2 regions of the Agarivorans sp. DSG3-1 genome follow, and region 1 is predicted to be linked to the other one. Evidence: predicted binding sites of a transcription regulator. Region 1 holds the regulator's gene; the other holds the start of a gene.
The links. The regulator sigma-54, encoded in region 1, starts transcription at its own class of promoters, with help from an activator protein. The targets are predictions, from matches to a motif close to GTTGGCACGNNNNTNGNNT.
Positions count from the first base shown of each region.

Region 1 (7,298 bases):
TACCACCAATGATCATCGGCTTAACTATTGTTGCTTTAGGTTCTTCTGCACCAGAGGTTATGGTGTCAGCCACGGCCGCCCTAGAAGGCAAAATGAATACCGCCGTGGGCAACGTAATTGGCTCAAATATTACCAACATTACTCTGGTACTAGGCATCACCGCCTTGCTTAAACCGCTAATAGTATCCTCCTCAACCCTGTTTAGAGAGCTACCTATGGTATTAGTGGCCACTGCAGTTGCCGGCTGGGTGCTTCATGATAAACACCTAGGTTACCAAGAAGGGTTTGTTTTACTCACTCTGTTTGTAGCGTTAATGGCCTACTTAATTATCAACTCATTGCGCCAGCGCAAAGGCGCCAACGTTGACCCAATGATCGAGGAAGCTGAATCAGAAGTACCTAACGATGTACCAACTGGCAAAGCGTTGCTTTGGCTAGCGGTGGGTATGGTTGCGCTTCCACTCAGTGCTGATTTATTAGTGGGTTCTGCCTCGGAGATTGCTCGTTACTTTGGTATGAGCGACTTGGTGATTGGCCTCACCATTATTGCCATTGGCACCAGCCTGCCAGAGCTAGCAGCCTGTGTAGCCGGTGTCATCAAGAAAGAGGATGACCTAGTTCTGGGCAATATTATCGGCTCTAATCTGTTTAACATTCTAGCAGTACTGGCTGTCCCGGCGTTTATAGCGCCAGGGGCAATTGACGCCAACGCTGCTGGCCGCGATTTTTATGTGATGATGGGTGTTACCGTATTGTTGTTCATCATGGCGATGGGCTTTGGTAAAAGCCGCAAAATCACTCGTTGGGAAGGCGGCTTATTGTTAAGCGGCTTCATAGGCTATCAACTGCTATTATTTCTAGCCTAAGCACCTGTTATTACTGATTTAAGAAACTAAGGGGAAATGAGTGTCGTTTGATTATATCGCTTCAGCCAAGCAAGTCCTTGAGATTGAAAGCTTAGCTATTGAAAATCTCCATCAATATATTGATCAAGAATTTGCCGCCGCCTGCGAAATGCTTTTAGCCTGTAAAGGTAAGGTGATTCTTACTGGTATGGGTAAATCAGGCCACATTGCCAATAAAATTGCCGCTACTTTAGCCTCTACCGGCACTCCCGCATTTTTTGTTCACCCTGGCGAAGCCTGCCACGGTGATTTAGGCATGATTGCTGCCGAGGACATTGTATTAGCCTTGTCTAATTCTGGTGAATCAGAAGAGATACTCTCGCTCTACCCTGTATTTAACCGAATTGGTGTTCGTTCTATTGCGATGACCAGCAACCCCAACTCGTCTATGGCCAAGCTTGCCAACTACCATTTATGTATCTCAGTGCCTCGTGAAGCGTGCCCATTAGGGTTAGCACCTACCGCAAGCTCTACAGCAACCTTGGTAATGGGCGACGCGTTGGCGGTAGCACTATTAGAAGCCCGTGGGTTTACTGCCGATGATTTTGCGCTATCTCATCCTGGCGGCACTTTAGGTAAAAAATTATTGTTAAGTGTGAGTGACTTAATGCTAAGCGGGGAACAAATCCCTCTAGTAACAGTCGAACAAACTATTCGTGAAGCATTGTTCGAAATTACTGCCAAAGGTTTAGGTATGGTGGGAATTGTTGATGCTAAGCAGCAATTGGTGGGTATTTTTACCGACGGCGACTTACGTCGAATACTTGATCAACGCATCGATATACATGACACACCAATTGGCCAAGTAATGACTCAAAACCCCAAAGTCATTGAAGACTCTTGGTTAGCCTTTGACGCCTTAAAGCTGATGAAAGCCAAATCAATTAACGGCTTATTTGTATTGAACCAACAGACCGTAGTGGGTGCCTTTAACATGCATACCCTGCTGCAGGCTGGAGTATATTAATGACGATTAACACGCCTTATGGCTCGGTAAGCTCGCAAAACTTTACCCGTGCTAAAAACATCAAGTTGCTTATTTGCGACGTTGATGGAGTGTTTTCCGATGGCCGAATTTACCTTGGCAATGATGGTGAAGAGCTAAAAGCCTTTCATACTCATGATGGCTTTGGCATTAAAGCCTTGTTAAACATTGGTGTAGAAGTGGCCATTATTACTGGCCGCCAATCTACTATCGTAGAAAAACGCATGCAGGCTTTAGGTGTAAGCCGCATTTACCAAGGCCAACAAAACAAGATGGTGGCCTACCAACAAATGCTCGAACAACTCAACCTGTCAGCTGACGAAGTGGCATACATTGGCGATGATGTGGTTGATACGCCGGTAATGCGCGCTTGTGGCTTAGGTGTTGCTGTACATAACGCTCACCCGCTGTGCAAGCAAGATGCTAACTTGGTTACCATTACCCCAGGTGGTTTTGGCGCGGTACGCGAGCTTTGTGATCTAATACTGCAAGCCAAAGATCAGCTAGAACATGCTCAAGGTATGAGTGTATGAATCGCGTTACGCTGTTTTTTGCTAGCCTGTTCGTTCTCGCCTTGGTGTTGTGGCAATTAAGCCCCTCAGATCCTAAACAACAAAGCGCTCAACGCGAAGCCAGCAAGCCCAACTTTGTTGCAGAGAAACTCTATAGCGTCAGCTTTGGCGAAAATGGCAGCCCTCGTTACCGTATCTATGCCGAACAAATGGAGTTTTTTGAACAACTTAAGCACACAGAATTTACTCAACCAAAGATTTTGGTTTACCCAGATCCTCGTCAACCTGTATGGCAAATTGTGGCTGATCACGCTACAGTACAGCAGCAACAAACTGTCACCTTAAATGACAATGTAGTGATTAAAAACTTAAGTCGTGGCGAGTATGTTCGCGACATAATTACCGAAAGTTTGGAAATCGATCTGCAAAGCGAAACCATGAGCAGCGATCAACCTGTTACCGTGTATGGCCCATCGTACGAATTGTATGGTGTTGGCATGGACGGTGATCTAGCTAACGAAATAGTGACTTTATTAGATGATATCGAAGCGGTTTACCACAACCCACAAGAGTAAGTTAGCGCTAGCGGCTAGCTTGTTTATGCTTTCTTGGGGTTCTCAAGCACTTGAAGACGACTTCAACAAACAAATTATTGTTGATGCCGACCGCCAGCAGGTCAACATCAAAGAAAACCGCGTCACTTTCTACAATAATGTAGTGGTGACTCAAGGTTCAATAAAAATGCACGCCGAAGAACTCAGCGTAATAGGTAGTGAAGAAAAAGGCAGCGAGGTGATGATCGCCAAAGGCGAACCGGCAACTTTTTACCAACTACTAGACAGCGGCAAGCCAATTGAAGCAGAGGCCAACGAGGTGCGTTACGATTTAAAAACGCAGACCCTCACGTTAACCAACAATGCTCAGCTCAAGCAAGAAGAGAGCTTAGTAAAAGGCCAAATGATTAAATACAGCATTAACAAACAAGAGATGGTTGCTCAAGGCGATGAAAATAATCGAGTGACCACTATCTTCCTGCCTCAGCAATTAGAAGAACTCTCCCCCGAGGACAATGAGTAATCATGAGTACCTTAATCGCTGAGAACCTTGCCAAAAGCTACAAAGGTCGCAAGGTAGTAAAGAACGTCAGTTTAAATGTAGAAACCGGGAAAATTGTTGGTTTACTAGGGCCAAACGGCGCCGGTAAAACCACTACCTTCTACATGGTAGTTGGCCTAGTACCACGAGACCAAGGCCGAATACTTATCGATGATGACGATCTGTCTAGCACCGCTATGCATACTCGAGCACGAAAAGGCATTGGTTATCTTCCCCAAGAAGCCTCTATCTTTCGCCGTTTATCGGTAGAAAAAAATATTCTAGCGGTATTAGAAACCCGTAAGGATTTGGACAAAGAGCAGCAAATTGGCGCATTGGACGATTTGCTAGAAGAGTTTCACATTGGGCATATTCGCAAAAATCTCGGTATGAGCCTGTCAGGCGGAGAGCGTCGCCGGGTAGAAATTGCCCGCGCCTTAGCCGCAGCCCCTAAGTTTATTTTGCTTGACGAACCCTTCGCTGGGGTAGATCCTATTTCCGTTATTGATATTAAAAAAATCATTGAACATCTGCGTGATCGCGGTCTAGGTGTATTAATTACCGACCACAATGTAAGGGAAACTCTCGATGTTTGTGAGCATGCCTATATCGTTAGTCAGGGTGAATTGATAGCCTCAGGTAAGCCACAAGAAATACTTGAAAACGAGCACGTGAAACGAGTTTATCTCGGTGAACAATTCAAGCTATAGTTAAAGTGCAGCTTAGAAAATAATATAAAAAGAAGGGATAGCGGTAGTTAATGAAAGCATCTTTGCAGTTGCGTCTTGGTCAGCAGTTAACCATGACCCCCCAGTTACAACAGGCCATACGCTTACTCCAGCTTTCAACCCTGGATTTACAGCAAGAAATTCAAGAGGCTCTGGAAAGTAACCCTCTGCTTGAGGCGGATGAGTCACATTCGAATGATGGTGACGCAACAGACGCTAAGTCAGCCAATGAAAAATCTACAGAAGCCGAATCCAGCGCCGACGTAGACAGCAGCCAAATGGAAGCTGGTGATGCCATTAACCAAGAAACTGTTTCTGATGACCTACCCGTAGACTCCACTTGGGATGATATTTATAGCGCCAGTTCCGCGCCAGCTAGCTCATCGAGCGGCAGTAGCGGTGGTGACGACAACGATATGTTATTCCAAGGCGAAACCGTTGACTCCTTACAAGATCACATGCTGTGGCAAATGCGCCTTACTCCATTCAGCGAAGTAGACCAAGCCATTGCTTTAGCCATTATTGATGCAGTAGATGAATCTGGTTACCTCACACAAGATTGTGAACAGTTATTAGATGGCCTCAATTCTAGTGACAATAACGACTTAGATGTAGAGCTTGACGAAATTGAAGCAGTACTAAAACGGATTCAGCATTTCGACCCCGTAGGCATTGCCGCGCGCTCACTACAAGAATGTTTGTTAATTCAATTAAGCCGTTTTTCCCCAGAAACACCATGGCTAAATGAAGCCAAAGATGTGGTGTCTAACCATATCGATGTATTAGCCAATCGAGATTTTCGCTTATTGGCTCGAAAGACCAAATTAAAAGAAGACCAGCTGCGCGAAGTGATGCGTTTGATTCACACCTTAGAACCACGCCCGGGTAACGCTGTTGAGCCAAACCAAGCCCAATACGTTATTCCCGATGTTTCCGTAGTGAAGCGCCAAGGTCGTTGGGTGGTAGAGCTAAACCCCGATGCGATGCCGAAGCTAAGAGTAAACTCTCACTATGCATCCTTAAGTAAAACGTCTAATGCCACCGATACTCAGTTTATCCGTAGCCACTTACAAGAAGCCAAGTGGTTTATTAAGAGTATTGAAAGCCGCAATGAAACCTTACTCAAAGTCTCTAACTGTATCGTTCACCATCAACAAGCCTTCTTCGAATACGGTGAAGAAGCAATGAAACCAATGGTGCTGAACGATGTGGCCGAAGCAGTAGAAATGCACGAATCAACGATTTCTCGAGTGACAACTCAAAAATTCATGCACACACCTCGCGGCATTTTCGAACTTAAGTATTTTTTCTCTAGCCATGTGGCTACCGATGGCGGCGGTGAATGTTCATCTACCGCTATTCGTGCATTAATTAAGAAACTGGTTGCTGCCGAAAATACCAGTAAACCTCTCAGCGATAGTAAGATTGCTGATATTTTGGCAGATCAGGGGATCAAGGTGGCAAGACGTACGATTGCAAAATATCGTGAGTCTTTAGCGATACCACCTTCTAACCAACGTAAGAGCCTACTTTAAGGCCAATCAAGGGGACTATATTTATGCAAATTAATCTTACCGGACACCACGTTGATATAACTGAGTCTTTAAAAGAATATGTCCATAACAAGTTTGCCAAGCTCACTCGACGATTTGACCAGATAAACAATGTTCATGTCATCCTCAACGTCGAGAAGCTCAATCAAATTGCAGAAGCCACCTTACATTTAAATGGCGGTGAATTATTCGCTACCGCTGAACATTCAGATATGTATGCGGCCATTGATGGTCTCATCGACAAACTTGACCGCCAAGTTATCAAACATAAAGAAAAACTTAACAAACATTAGTCACCTCCATGCAAATAGATAAAGTACTAAGCTTGGATTGCACTCAAAGTGCAGTCCAATGCTCTTCAAAGAAACGCGCCTTAGAAATCATTAGTGAACTAGCCGCTGGTCAACTGGATACGACAGCTCAATGTATATTTGAGAGTTTGTTGAATAGAGAAAAAATGGGCAGCACCGGTATCGGGCAAGGCGTGGCAATACCTCATGGCCGCATTGATAAACAGCATCAAACAACCGCTGTTTTTTTACGTTGTGATCCCCCAATTGCTTTTGATGCCATTGACAATAAACCTGTTGATTTGGTTTTTGCCTTACTGGTACCAGAAGATCAGTGTAAACAACACCTCAACACCTTATCTCAAGTAGCTGAAAAACTTAACGATAAGCAAGTATGTAAACAACTTCGTTGTGCACAAAGTGATGACGAATTATACGACATCATGGTAGCCTAATACTCTAATCACCGTTAGGGATAGTCATGGAACTCATTATCGTGAGTGGGCGTTCTGGTTCAGGAAAAACCGTCGCCTTAAGAGTACTAGAAGATCTGGGCTACTATTGCGTAGACAACCTCCCGGTTGTGTTATGGCAATCTCTTATCGATAACTTAAAAAATACTTACTCTAAAGTAGCAATAAGTATCGATATTCGAAACCTCCCAGACGAACCTTCGCCGATAGGCCAAATTATTCGCAACGCCGGCCCTGATGTGAATCTATTAAGCATTTTTTTAGATGCTAAAGACGAAGCGCTGATCCGCCGTTACAGCGAAACTCGGCGAGTTCACCCGCTGAGTCAAACTAATTTGTCTCTGGCGGAAGCGATTGAATCGGAAACCGAGCTGCTGGCACCGTTATCTCGAAATGCTGATTTACGCATCGATACTTCACGCTTATCAGTGCATGAGCTAAGTGGCTTAATTCGCTCTAGAGTAACTGGCGATCAGCAACAACAGTTAATTTTAGTGTTTGAATCGTTTGGCTTTAAAAACGGCGTACCTAACGATGCTGACTATATGTTTGATGCTAGATTTCTGCCGAACCCCCATTGGCAAGAAGAGTTACGACCACTGACTGGCCTAGATAAACCCGTTCAAGAGTATTTATCAGCACAAGCTTTGGTCAATCAATACATTAAGCAAATTCGTGATTTACTACAATCTTGGTTACCGCATTTGGAAGCCAATAATCGCGCTTATCTAACCATTGCCATTGGTTGCACTGGTGG
Region 1 covers NZ_CP177241.1:1,907,592-1,914,889, reverse strand. The annotation lists gene ACLD71_RS09045 (calcium/sodium antiporter) at 1-866, shown strand, start outside; gene ACLD71_RS09040 (KpsF/GutQ family sugar-phosphate isomerase) at 907-1,872, shown strand; gene kdsC (3-deoxy-manno-octulosonate-8-phosphatase KdsC) at 1,872-2,423, shown strand; gene lptC (LPS export ABC transporter periplasmic protein LptC) at 2,420-2,977, shown strand; gene lptA (lipopolysaccharide transport periplasmic protein LptA) at 2,940-3,479, shown strand; gene lptB (LPS export ABC transporter ATP-binding protein) at 3,482-4,207, shown strand; gene ACLD71_RS09015 (RNA polymerase factor sigma-54) at 4,258-5,760, shown strand; gene hpf (ribosome hibernation promoting factor) at 5,784-6,071, shown strand; gene ptsN (PTS IIA-like nitrogen regulatory protein PtsN) at 6,080-6,523, shown strand; gene rapZ (RNase adapter RapZ) at 6,550-7,298, shown strand, end outside.

Region 2 (7,298 bases), 2.2 Mb from region 1:
AAGCAGGCACTGCATTAGCAAACAATTGTTGGCCAGCACTCGCGGCGGGCGCTGTGGCCATTAAGGCCCCTACACCATTGTAGATCTCATAATCACCAGCGTTATTAATACGTACCTCATGCGGGCCGTTAGGATCATAGCCACCAGGTGCGGTGAAATTAGACGTAGCTGGGTCGGTATCGTAAATGGAATCGATAGACACCGTCGCATTACCGCGGTTATTAAGTTCCCGCTCTACGCGAATTGGCGAGGCTAGCGCGAGTTTCTCTGGCTGGCTCATGCTCACCGTCATTTGAGCTGCGGCATCTCTTACTGGTTGAATAAGATGTTTGTCACCCGCTGCAAAAGGGCCTGAAGAAAAATCCCAATCTATACCATCGAGTTGGAAATTGGTGGGAGGTATTGTCCCAGATATAGCGGTTTCTATTGGACTATCACCGTCAAAACGCTGTATTTCAAAAGTGGTTGGCGAAGTAAAGGTAACTCGGTAATCATAAGGCGTTACTTCACTGCCGCTGCCGGCAATAAAGCTACCGCTAATTGTGCCAGCCGTAGTATTGGTCGAGAACTCTTTGCCGTTAAACGTTGGTAGAGTAAATATATCTCCACCAATATCGCCGTTTAAATCCATGCCTAAACGGTTTTGAGTATTAAAAGCATCAGTCATCGCAATTGACAGCTGACCTAGCTGGTTGCGGCTAGTATCCAATGTGGTTTTACGGTATTCCATCAATCCACCGATAGTCGCACCAATATCATCGCGGCCAATAATACGGGTAGAACCGGCTAACGAAAGCGTCATTTCTTTTTGAGTACTATCAGGGTCACCATCTACAATGGCCAACTTAGTATGGTCATCTTGCAACACTAAAGCTTGACCAGAGCGCATAAACACCAGAGTTGAACCGTCATCTTGGACAATGGTGTTAATATCTATCAATTCCGCTAGCTCTTTAATTGCTTGGTCACGTTTATCACCAAGAATTGCGGTATTACCATCTAAAGGACTACCGCCAGCAGCCACAATCTCTTTATTGATTTCAGCAATATTGCGAATTAAGGCATTGGCTTCATCCGCTTTTTCTACAATATCTTGGCTAAGATTTTTTTCTTGTACGCTGTACTGCTCATTCAAAGTTCGATAACGGTCAGTTAACGCATTAAACTGTGACAAGGATAATTCACGAGTAGATAAAGCAGTTGGGTTATCGGTTGTTGCGTGAAGCTGGGTGAAGGTATCGTCAAACTTACTACTTAAAGATAAGGAATCATCACTTAGAATCGCGTCAATATTACTCACCGATTCTAAATAAGCGTCACGGTTAGCTAATGTAGAAGTATCGCGAAACATTTGTGCTTGAGCAAAACCGTTTAACACACGCTCTGTATAACCTTCTCGAACGCCACCTAAGGTATCTGCTGTATAAAATGTACGTTGTAAGCTGTAGCCCGGAGTATTTACATTGGCAATGTTATTACCGGTGGTCATCAACAGGCGCTGGTGTGCTGCAACCCCTGATGAACCAATGGTTAGTAGATCATTCATAGCCATAAATTAATTACTCCCCTACAACTTGTGTATCACGAAACTCTGAAAAGTGACGGCTATCTAAAATCTGGCCTATTTTATTTGCATACTGAGGGTCGGTGGCATAACCCGCCGCCTGTAGCTCTTTGGCATATTGCTTAGCATCCATACCTTTTGCTAAAGCCTCTTGATAGCGTGGCCCTTCTACAAACGATAAGTAGTCTTTTACACTTTCTTCGAAAGAATCATACGAACGGAATGCGGCGCGTTCTTGCTGTGCTTGTCCGTTTCTGTACTCTAAAGTGTTCACTACTGCCTTATCTCCTTGCCAACGACTATCCGCTTTAATTCCAAACAAATTATGGCTACTAGAGCCGTCTCCGTTTGCAATCACTTTTTTACCCCAGCCTGATTCCAATGCCGCTTGCGCTACAATAGCCATTGGTTCAATGCCTTTATCTGCAGCCCATTTTTTTGCAACTGGCAAAATGGCTTCAATAAACTCACTAGGAGAGGAAAAACCTTGCCGTTTTATTGCCACCGGCTCTGCTACTTCGTCCTTAATTGGCTCGCTAACGCTATCTTTTACTAAAGGTTTGCTTATTGCGGCCGTTACACTAGTCGATACAGCAATATTCTTGCCATCTGTTGCCTGTGCATTTAAAGAACGCTGTTGTAAATCAATGTTTTGCCCACCTCGTAATACCGATGCGGGCGTTACGTTGGCAGCAGCAGGATCTAATTGGGCCACAATTAAGTCGGCTAAACCTAAAGCACCTGAAGACGACAGCTCCAAAGCCATTTGGTTATCGTGCATATCTCGATAAGTTTGGGTATGACGGTTATTTAACGGGGTATCACTTTCAAACAATTCGTTACTTTTACGCATCTGTTTCATTAACATCTGCATAAACAGCGATTCGAACTGGCTAGCGACTTGCTTCAGCGCTTTATCCGGATCTTTTTGCGCAGCACTCCTTAGCTCATCTAAACTGGCTAAGTCGTGGTAGTTTGCTGATTGTTTTACCGCGTCCATAGTCATACTTAGATCACCAACAGCTCGCCTTGAATAGCACCAGCTTGTTTTAAGGCTTCTAAAATTGAAACCAAATCACCTGGTGCTACTCCAACACGGTTAACAGCACGTACTAAATCATCTAAAGAAGCTCCCGGGTCAAAGTTAAACATTCTCGAGTCTTCTTCGGTTGCTTCAATGGTACTCACCGTTGTTTCAACAGTTTCGCCATCAGAGAATGGATTTGGCTGAGAAATCAAAGGTGTTTCAGAAATTTTCACTGTTAATCCGCCATGGGTAATTGCTGCGGGTAACAAACGAACATCTTTGCCAATAACAATGGTTCCGGTTCGCGAATTAATTATAATTTTGGCGGATTCTGAAGCCGGCTCAAAGGTTAGGTTCTCTAAAGTAGAAAGATAGGCGACTCTTTGGCCAGGGTCTCGCGGTGCAAATACTTGTACTGACGCAGCATCCATCGGGGTTGCTGTATTTGGCCCCACTAAGCTATTAATGGTATCGGCTAAACGTTTCGCTGTAGTGAAATCTGAACGCTTCAAGTTAAAGGTAATGGTATCGCCATTCATAAATGGTGATGGTACCGAGCGCTCTACAATCGCTCCATTTGGAATACGACCAACCGTAGGTGTGTTTGAAATAACTTTAGAGCCATCAGCACCTTCGGCACCAAAGCCACCAACAATTAAACTACCTTGAGCAAGTGCATAAACTTCGCCATCAGCTCCTTTCAAAAAGGTTTGTACTAAACTGCCACCGCGTAAGCTTTTAGCTTCACCAATGGCTGATATTGTAATGTCGATAGTTTGACCTGGTTTAATAAAAGCAGGTAACTCTGCATGTACTGCTACTGGCGCAACGTTTTTAATTTTTAAGTTAGTGCCTGGCGGCACAGTAATACCAAAGTTACGTAACATGGTGGCAAAAGACTGCTTGGCAAAATCACTATTTTTCTCACCGGTGCCCGGTAAACCTACCACTAAACCGTAACCCGTTAATTGGTTAGATCGCACTCCGGCAACGTTTGCTACGTCTTTTACTCGCGCAGCATTAGCGGTATTTGCTAACAAACACATGCCGATACTGATTAACACAATGCTACGTTTTAACATGATACTACTCCTAGAAATCAGGGCTTAGAATGGCCAAACAGGACCATTAAAGAACTTAGATAACCAACCCTGGTCAGTGGTATTAGCAAAATCGCCAGTACCACCATATTGAATTCTTGCATTGGCAATACGCAGCGATGTAATTGAGTTATCGGGTGCTACATCTTCAGGGCGAATAATGCCTGTTAAGCGAATATACTCATTGCCATTATTTAACATTAGCCACTTCTCGCCGCTAATGATTAAGTTACCATTTGCTAATACCTGCACCACATTCACCGAGATATTGCCGTTTAAACTGTTACTTTGTGCAGCATCGGCTTCACCGGTAAAATCGCTGCTTTGGCTTAACCCTAGTTCAATAGGATTGCCTTTTACGGTAGCAACTCCGCCTGGCACGGTAATTTGGTTAAGGTTAAAGTTTTTATCTTTAGCTAACTCGTTACTCGCCGATTTACTGGCTTGAGTACTCTCTGCAAGTGTTACCACAATAATGTCGCCCACTCGGTGGGCTTTTTTATCTGAGTACAAGTTGTTAGCGCGATCTTCTGTAAACAGCGAGCCAGTAATACGTGCTTCCACAGCTACATCTTCTGGGTAAACAGGTGCAAACTCTGGGTCGTCGGGTACTACTGCAGTATTCACGCTGGCACACCCGGCCATTGCCATACAGGTTGCTACTACCATTAGTTTATTCATGAGCAATCCCTCTCTCTAAACTTTATCTACAGTTGTTGTGTAGCGAAGGTCAACATTTGGTCTACGGTTGAGATAACTTTAGAGTTCATCTCATAAACACGTTGAGCTTCAATCAAATTAACCAATTCTTCGGTTACGTTAACATTTGAAGTTTCTAACGAGCCTTGGCGAATTGCGCCTAAGCCATTCTCTGATGCGATACCATTTTGTGGTGCGCCACTCGCGCCAGTTTCAAGATATAAGTTTTGACCACGCGGCTCTAAGCCCGACGGGTTAACAAAGTCGGTAATCGTAATTTGACCAATCACTTGGTTGTCGGTTTGACCAGGTAAGCGAACACTCACCTCACCATCTTCACCTACGGTAAAGCTTTGAGCATCTTCAGGAACTTGAATTTCTGGCTGCAAGGGGTAACCCGCACCTGGGGTTACAATGGTCCCTTCGTCGTTGAGGCCAAATTGGCCGTTACGCGTATAAGCCGTGGTACCGTCTGGCATTAAAATCTCAAAAAAGCCACGGCCATCAACCATTAAGTCGAAAGCGTTATCGGTAGTTTGCACGTTACCTTGATCGTGATTCTTTTGGGTAGCAATAACTTTGGCACCAGCACCAATCATTAAACCAGAGGGCATATTAGTGTTTTGAGATGAACGGCCGCCCGGCTGATTAATGGTTTGATACAACAAATCTTCAAATACCGCGCGGCTTTTTTTGTAACCAATAGTGCTGGCGTTAGCGAGGTTATTAGAGATAACCGAAACGTTTGTTTGTTGGGCATCTAAGCCAGTTTTACTTATCCATAATGCGGGATGCATAGTACGCTCCTTATTCCTAGCTTAATCGCAACAAGCTGTTGGTTGCTTTTTCGTTTTCTTCAGCGGTTTTCATCATTTTAATTTGCATTTCAAATTGACGTTGCATGCTGATCATATGTGTCATTTCTTGCACCGGGTTCACATTACTCCCCTCTAGTGCACCCTTGGTGAGCTCAACCGTTGCATCGGGTTGAAATGCTTGACCAATGGTTGATCTAAATAGTCCGTCATCACCTTTAGTTAAATCACCGGCGAACGGTTTACTTAGCTTAATTCGGTTAATTTCTTCTAAGGCATCAGCTGGTGCGCCTTCTGGGCGAATTTGGATGGTGCCATCTTCGTTAATCTCTAGCTTCTCAACAGGTAAAGGAATAATGATGGGCGCATCTTGGTTGCCTAACACTGCTTGCCCTTGCATGGTTTGTAGTACACCCGCTGCAGACACAGTGAAATTACCGTTACGCGATAACGCTTCTGTACCATCTTTATCTTGAACCGAAATCCAACCTTCGCCTTTAATCGCCACATCTAAATCTCTGCCGGTGGTTTTTAGTAATCCATCGGTAAAATTTTGGGTAGGACGTTCGGTCATGGCAAATACACGAGACGGCATGCCGGGTCCAAAGGCTTGCATTGAGCGAGCATTCTCTAGATCAGCTTTAAAGCCAGTAGTGTTAGCATTTGCTAGGTTGTTTCCGCGTACCGCGATCGAATGCATATTTTGTTTTGCACCGGTCATCGATATGTAGAGTAATTGGTCCATTTCTATTTCCTTCGTCAATTAGCTGACTCAAAGGAAATAAGAGCAAATTTAATGCCAAAGAAAAAGAAAGGTAAGCATTAATACGATAAGTTTATATAAATCAATAAATTAAAAGGCAGCTAATGCTGCCTTTTTATCATTACCGATTTCATTGATTAACGAATTTGGATAATGGTTTGCTGTAGTGTTGAGTTAACTTCTAAAGCTCTAGAGTTAGCTTGGAAGTTACGTTGTGCACTGATTAAGTTAACCAGTTGTTCAGTAAGGTTAACGTTCGCTTGCTCTAAAGAAGCGGAGTTAATTTTACCAAAAGTACCTGTATTACCTTCACCCGCGATGGCCTCGCCACTTAACTGGGTTTGCTGCCAAGCGGTATCACCGATTTGTGCCAAACCTTGGTTATTAGCAAAGTTAGCCACCGATACTTTAGAAATATTGGTTGTTTCACCATTACTATAAGACGCCACAACTAAACCATCAGGGCCGATATCAATACCTGTCAGTTTACCCACAGTAGAACCATCTTGAGACAGCGCTGATACTTCAAAGGCAGAGTTGTATTGAGTTGGACCATTTAAGTTAAAGGTGATCACTTGAGTCGGGTCAACCGAACCGGTTACCGGATCCCACACTCCACCAGGGCCACTTGGCGGAGCCGTGCCTAGTGGCACTGTTTCAATAATTGCTGGCGCAGTAGAGGCTAAAGCACCAGTATTATCAAAGGTCAAAGTAGCCGAGGCTGGAATATTTGGGTTAGCATTACCGGCATTTGGCGTATTGGCGGTACCACCAGCAACGTCGGTTGGCTGACCATCAATGTAAATTAACTTGTGCCAAGTATTTGCCGTGGTTGCATCTTTAATAAAGAAAGTTTCGGCGACGTGTGAACCACCTTGAGAGTCATATACCGTTACCGATGTTGCAGAGGTATAGGTATTACTGTCTGATGGGTCAAAGTCACCAATATCATGAGTGGTTCCGCTAGACGGCAAGTTAAAGCTCATATCCACTTGGCTGGTCATAGTAGGGTTACCGACTTCAGCACTAATTTGGATAGCTTTAGTTGCAGCCATACTCACTGCTGAAGGCGTGCCACTGTTGTTAACCGTGTAGCCTTGTAAGTATTGACCTTGCGAGTTAACAATAAAGTTATCGGCATTAAGCTTAAATGCTCCAGCACGGGTGAACTCACGAGTTTGGGTGGTTAAATCTGAAGCCGTAACAAAGAAGCCTTCACCACTAATCGCCAAATCTAAGGCGTTTTGGGTAAAGTTAAGACTACCTTGGTGGAATTGCTGCGCAACATCCACGGTTTTTACACCATTACCAACTGCAGTTCGAGCGTTAG
Region 2 covers NZ_CP177241.1:4,091,699-4,098,996, forward strand. The annotation lists gene flgK (flagellar hook-associated protein FlgK) at 1-1,552, opposite strand, end outside; gene flgJ (flagellar assembly peptidoglycan hydrolase FlgJ) at 1,560-2,564, opposite strand; gene ACLD71_RS18965 (flagellar basal body P-ring protein FlgI) at 2,573-3,673, opposite strand; gene flgH (flagellar basal body L-ring protein FlgH) at 3,698-4,372, opposite strand; gene flgG (flagellar basal-body rod protein FlgG) at 4,399-5,187, opposite strand; gene ACLD71_RS18980 (flagellar basal body rod protein FlgF) at 5,204-5,950, opposite strand; gene flgE (flagellar hook protein FlgE) at 6,106-7,298, opposite strand, start outside.
Region 2: ACLD71_RS18980 (flagellar basal body rod protein FlgF) is a predicted target of sigma-54. The motif match lies at 5,991-6,009, and genes of this name have one in related genera.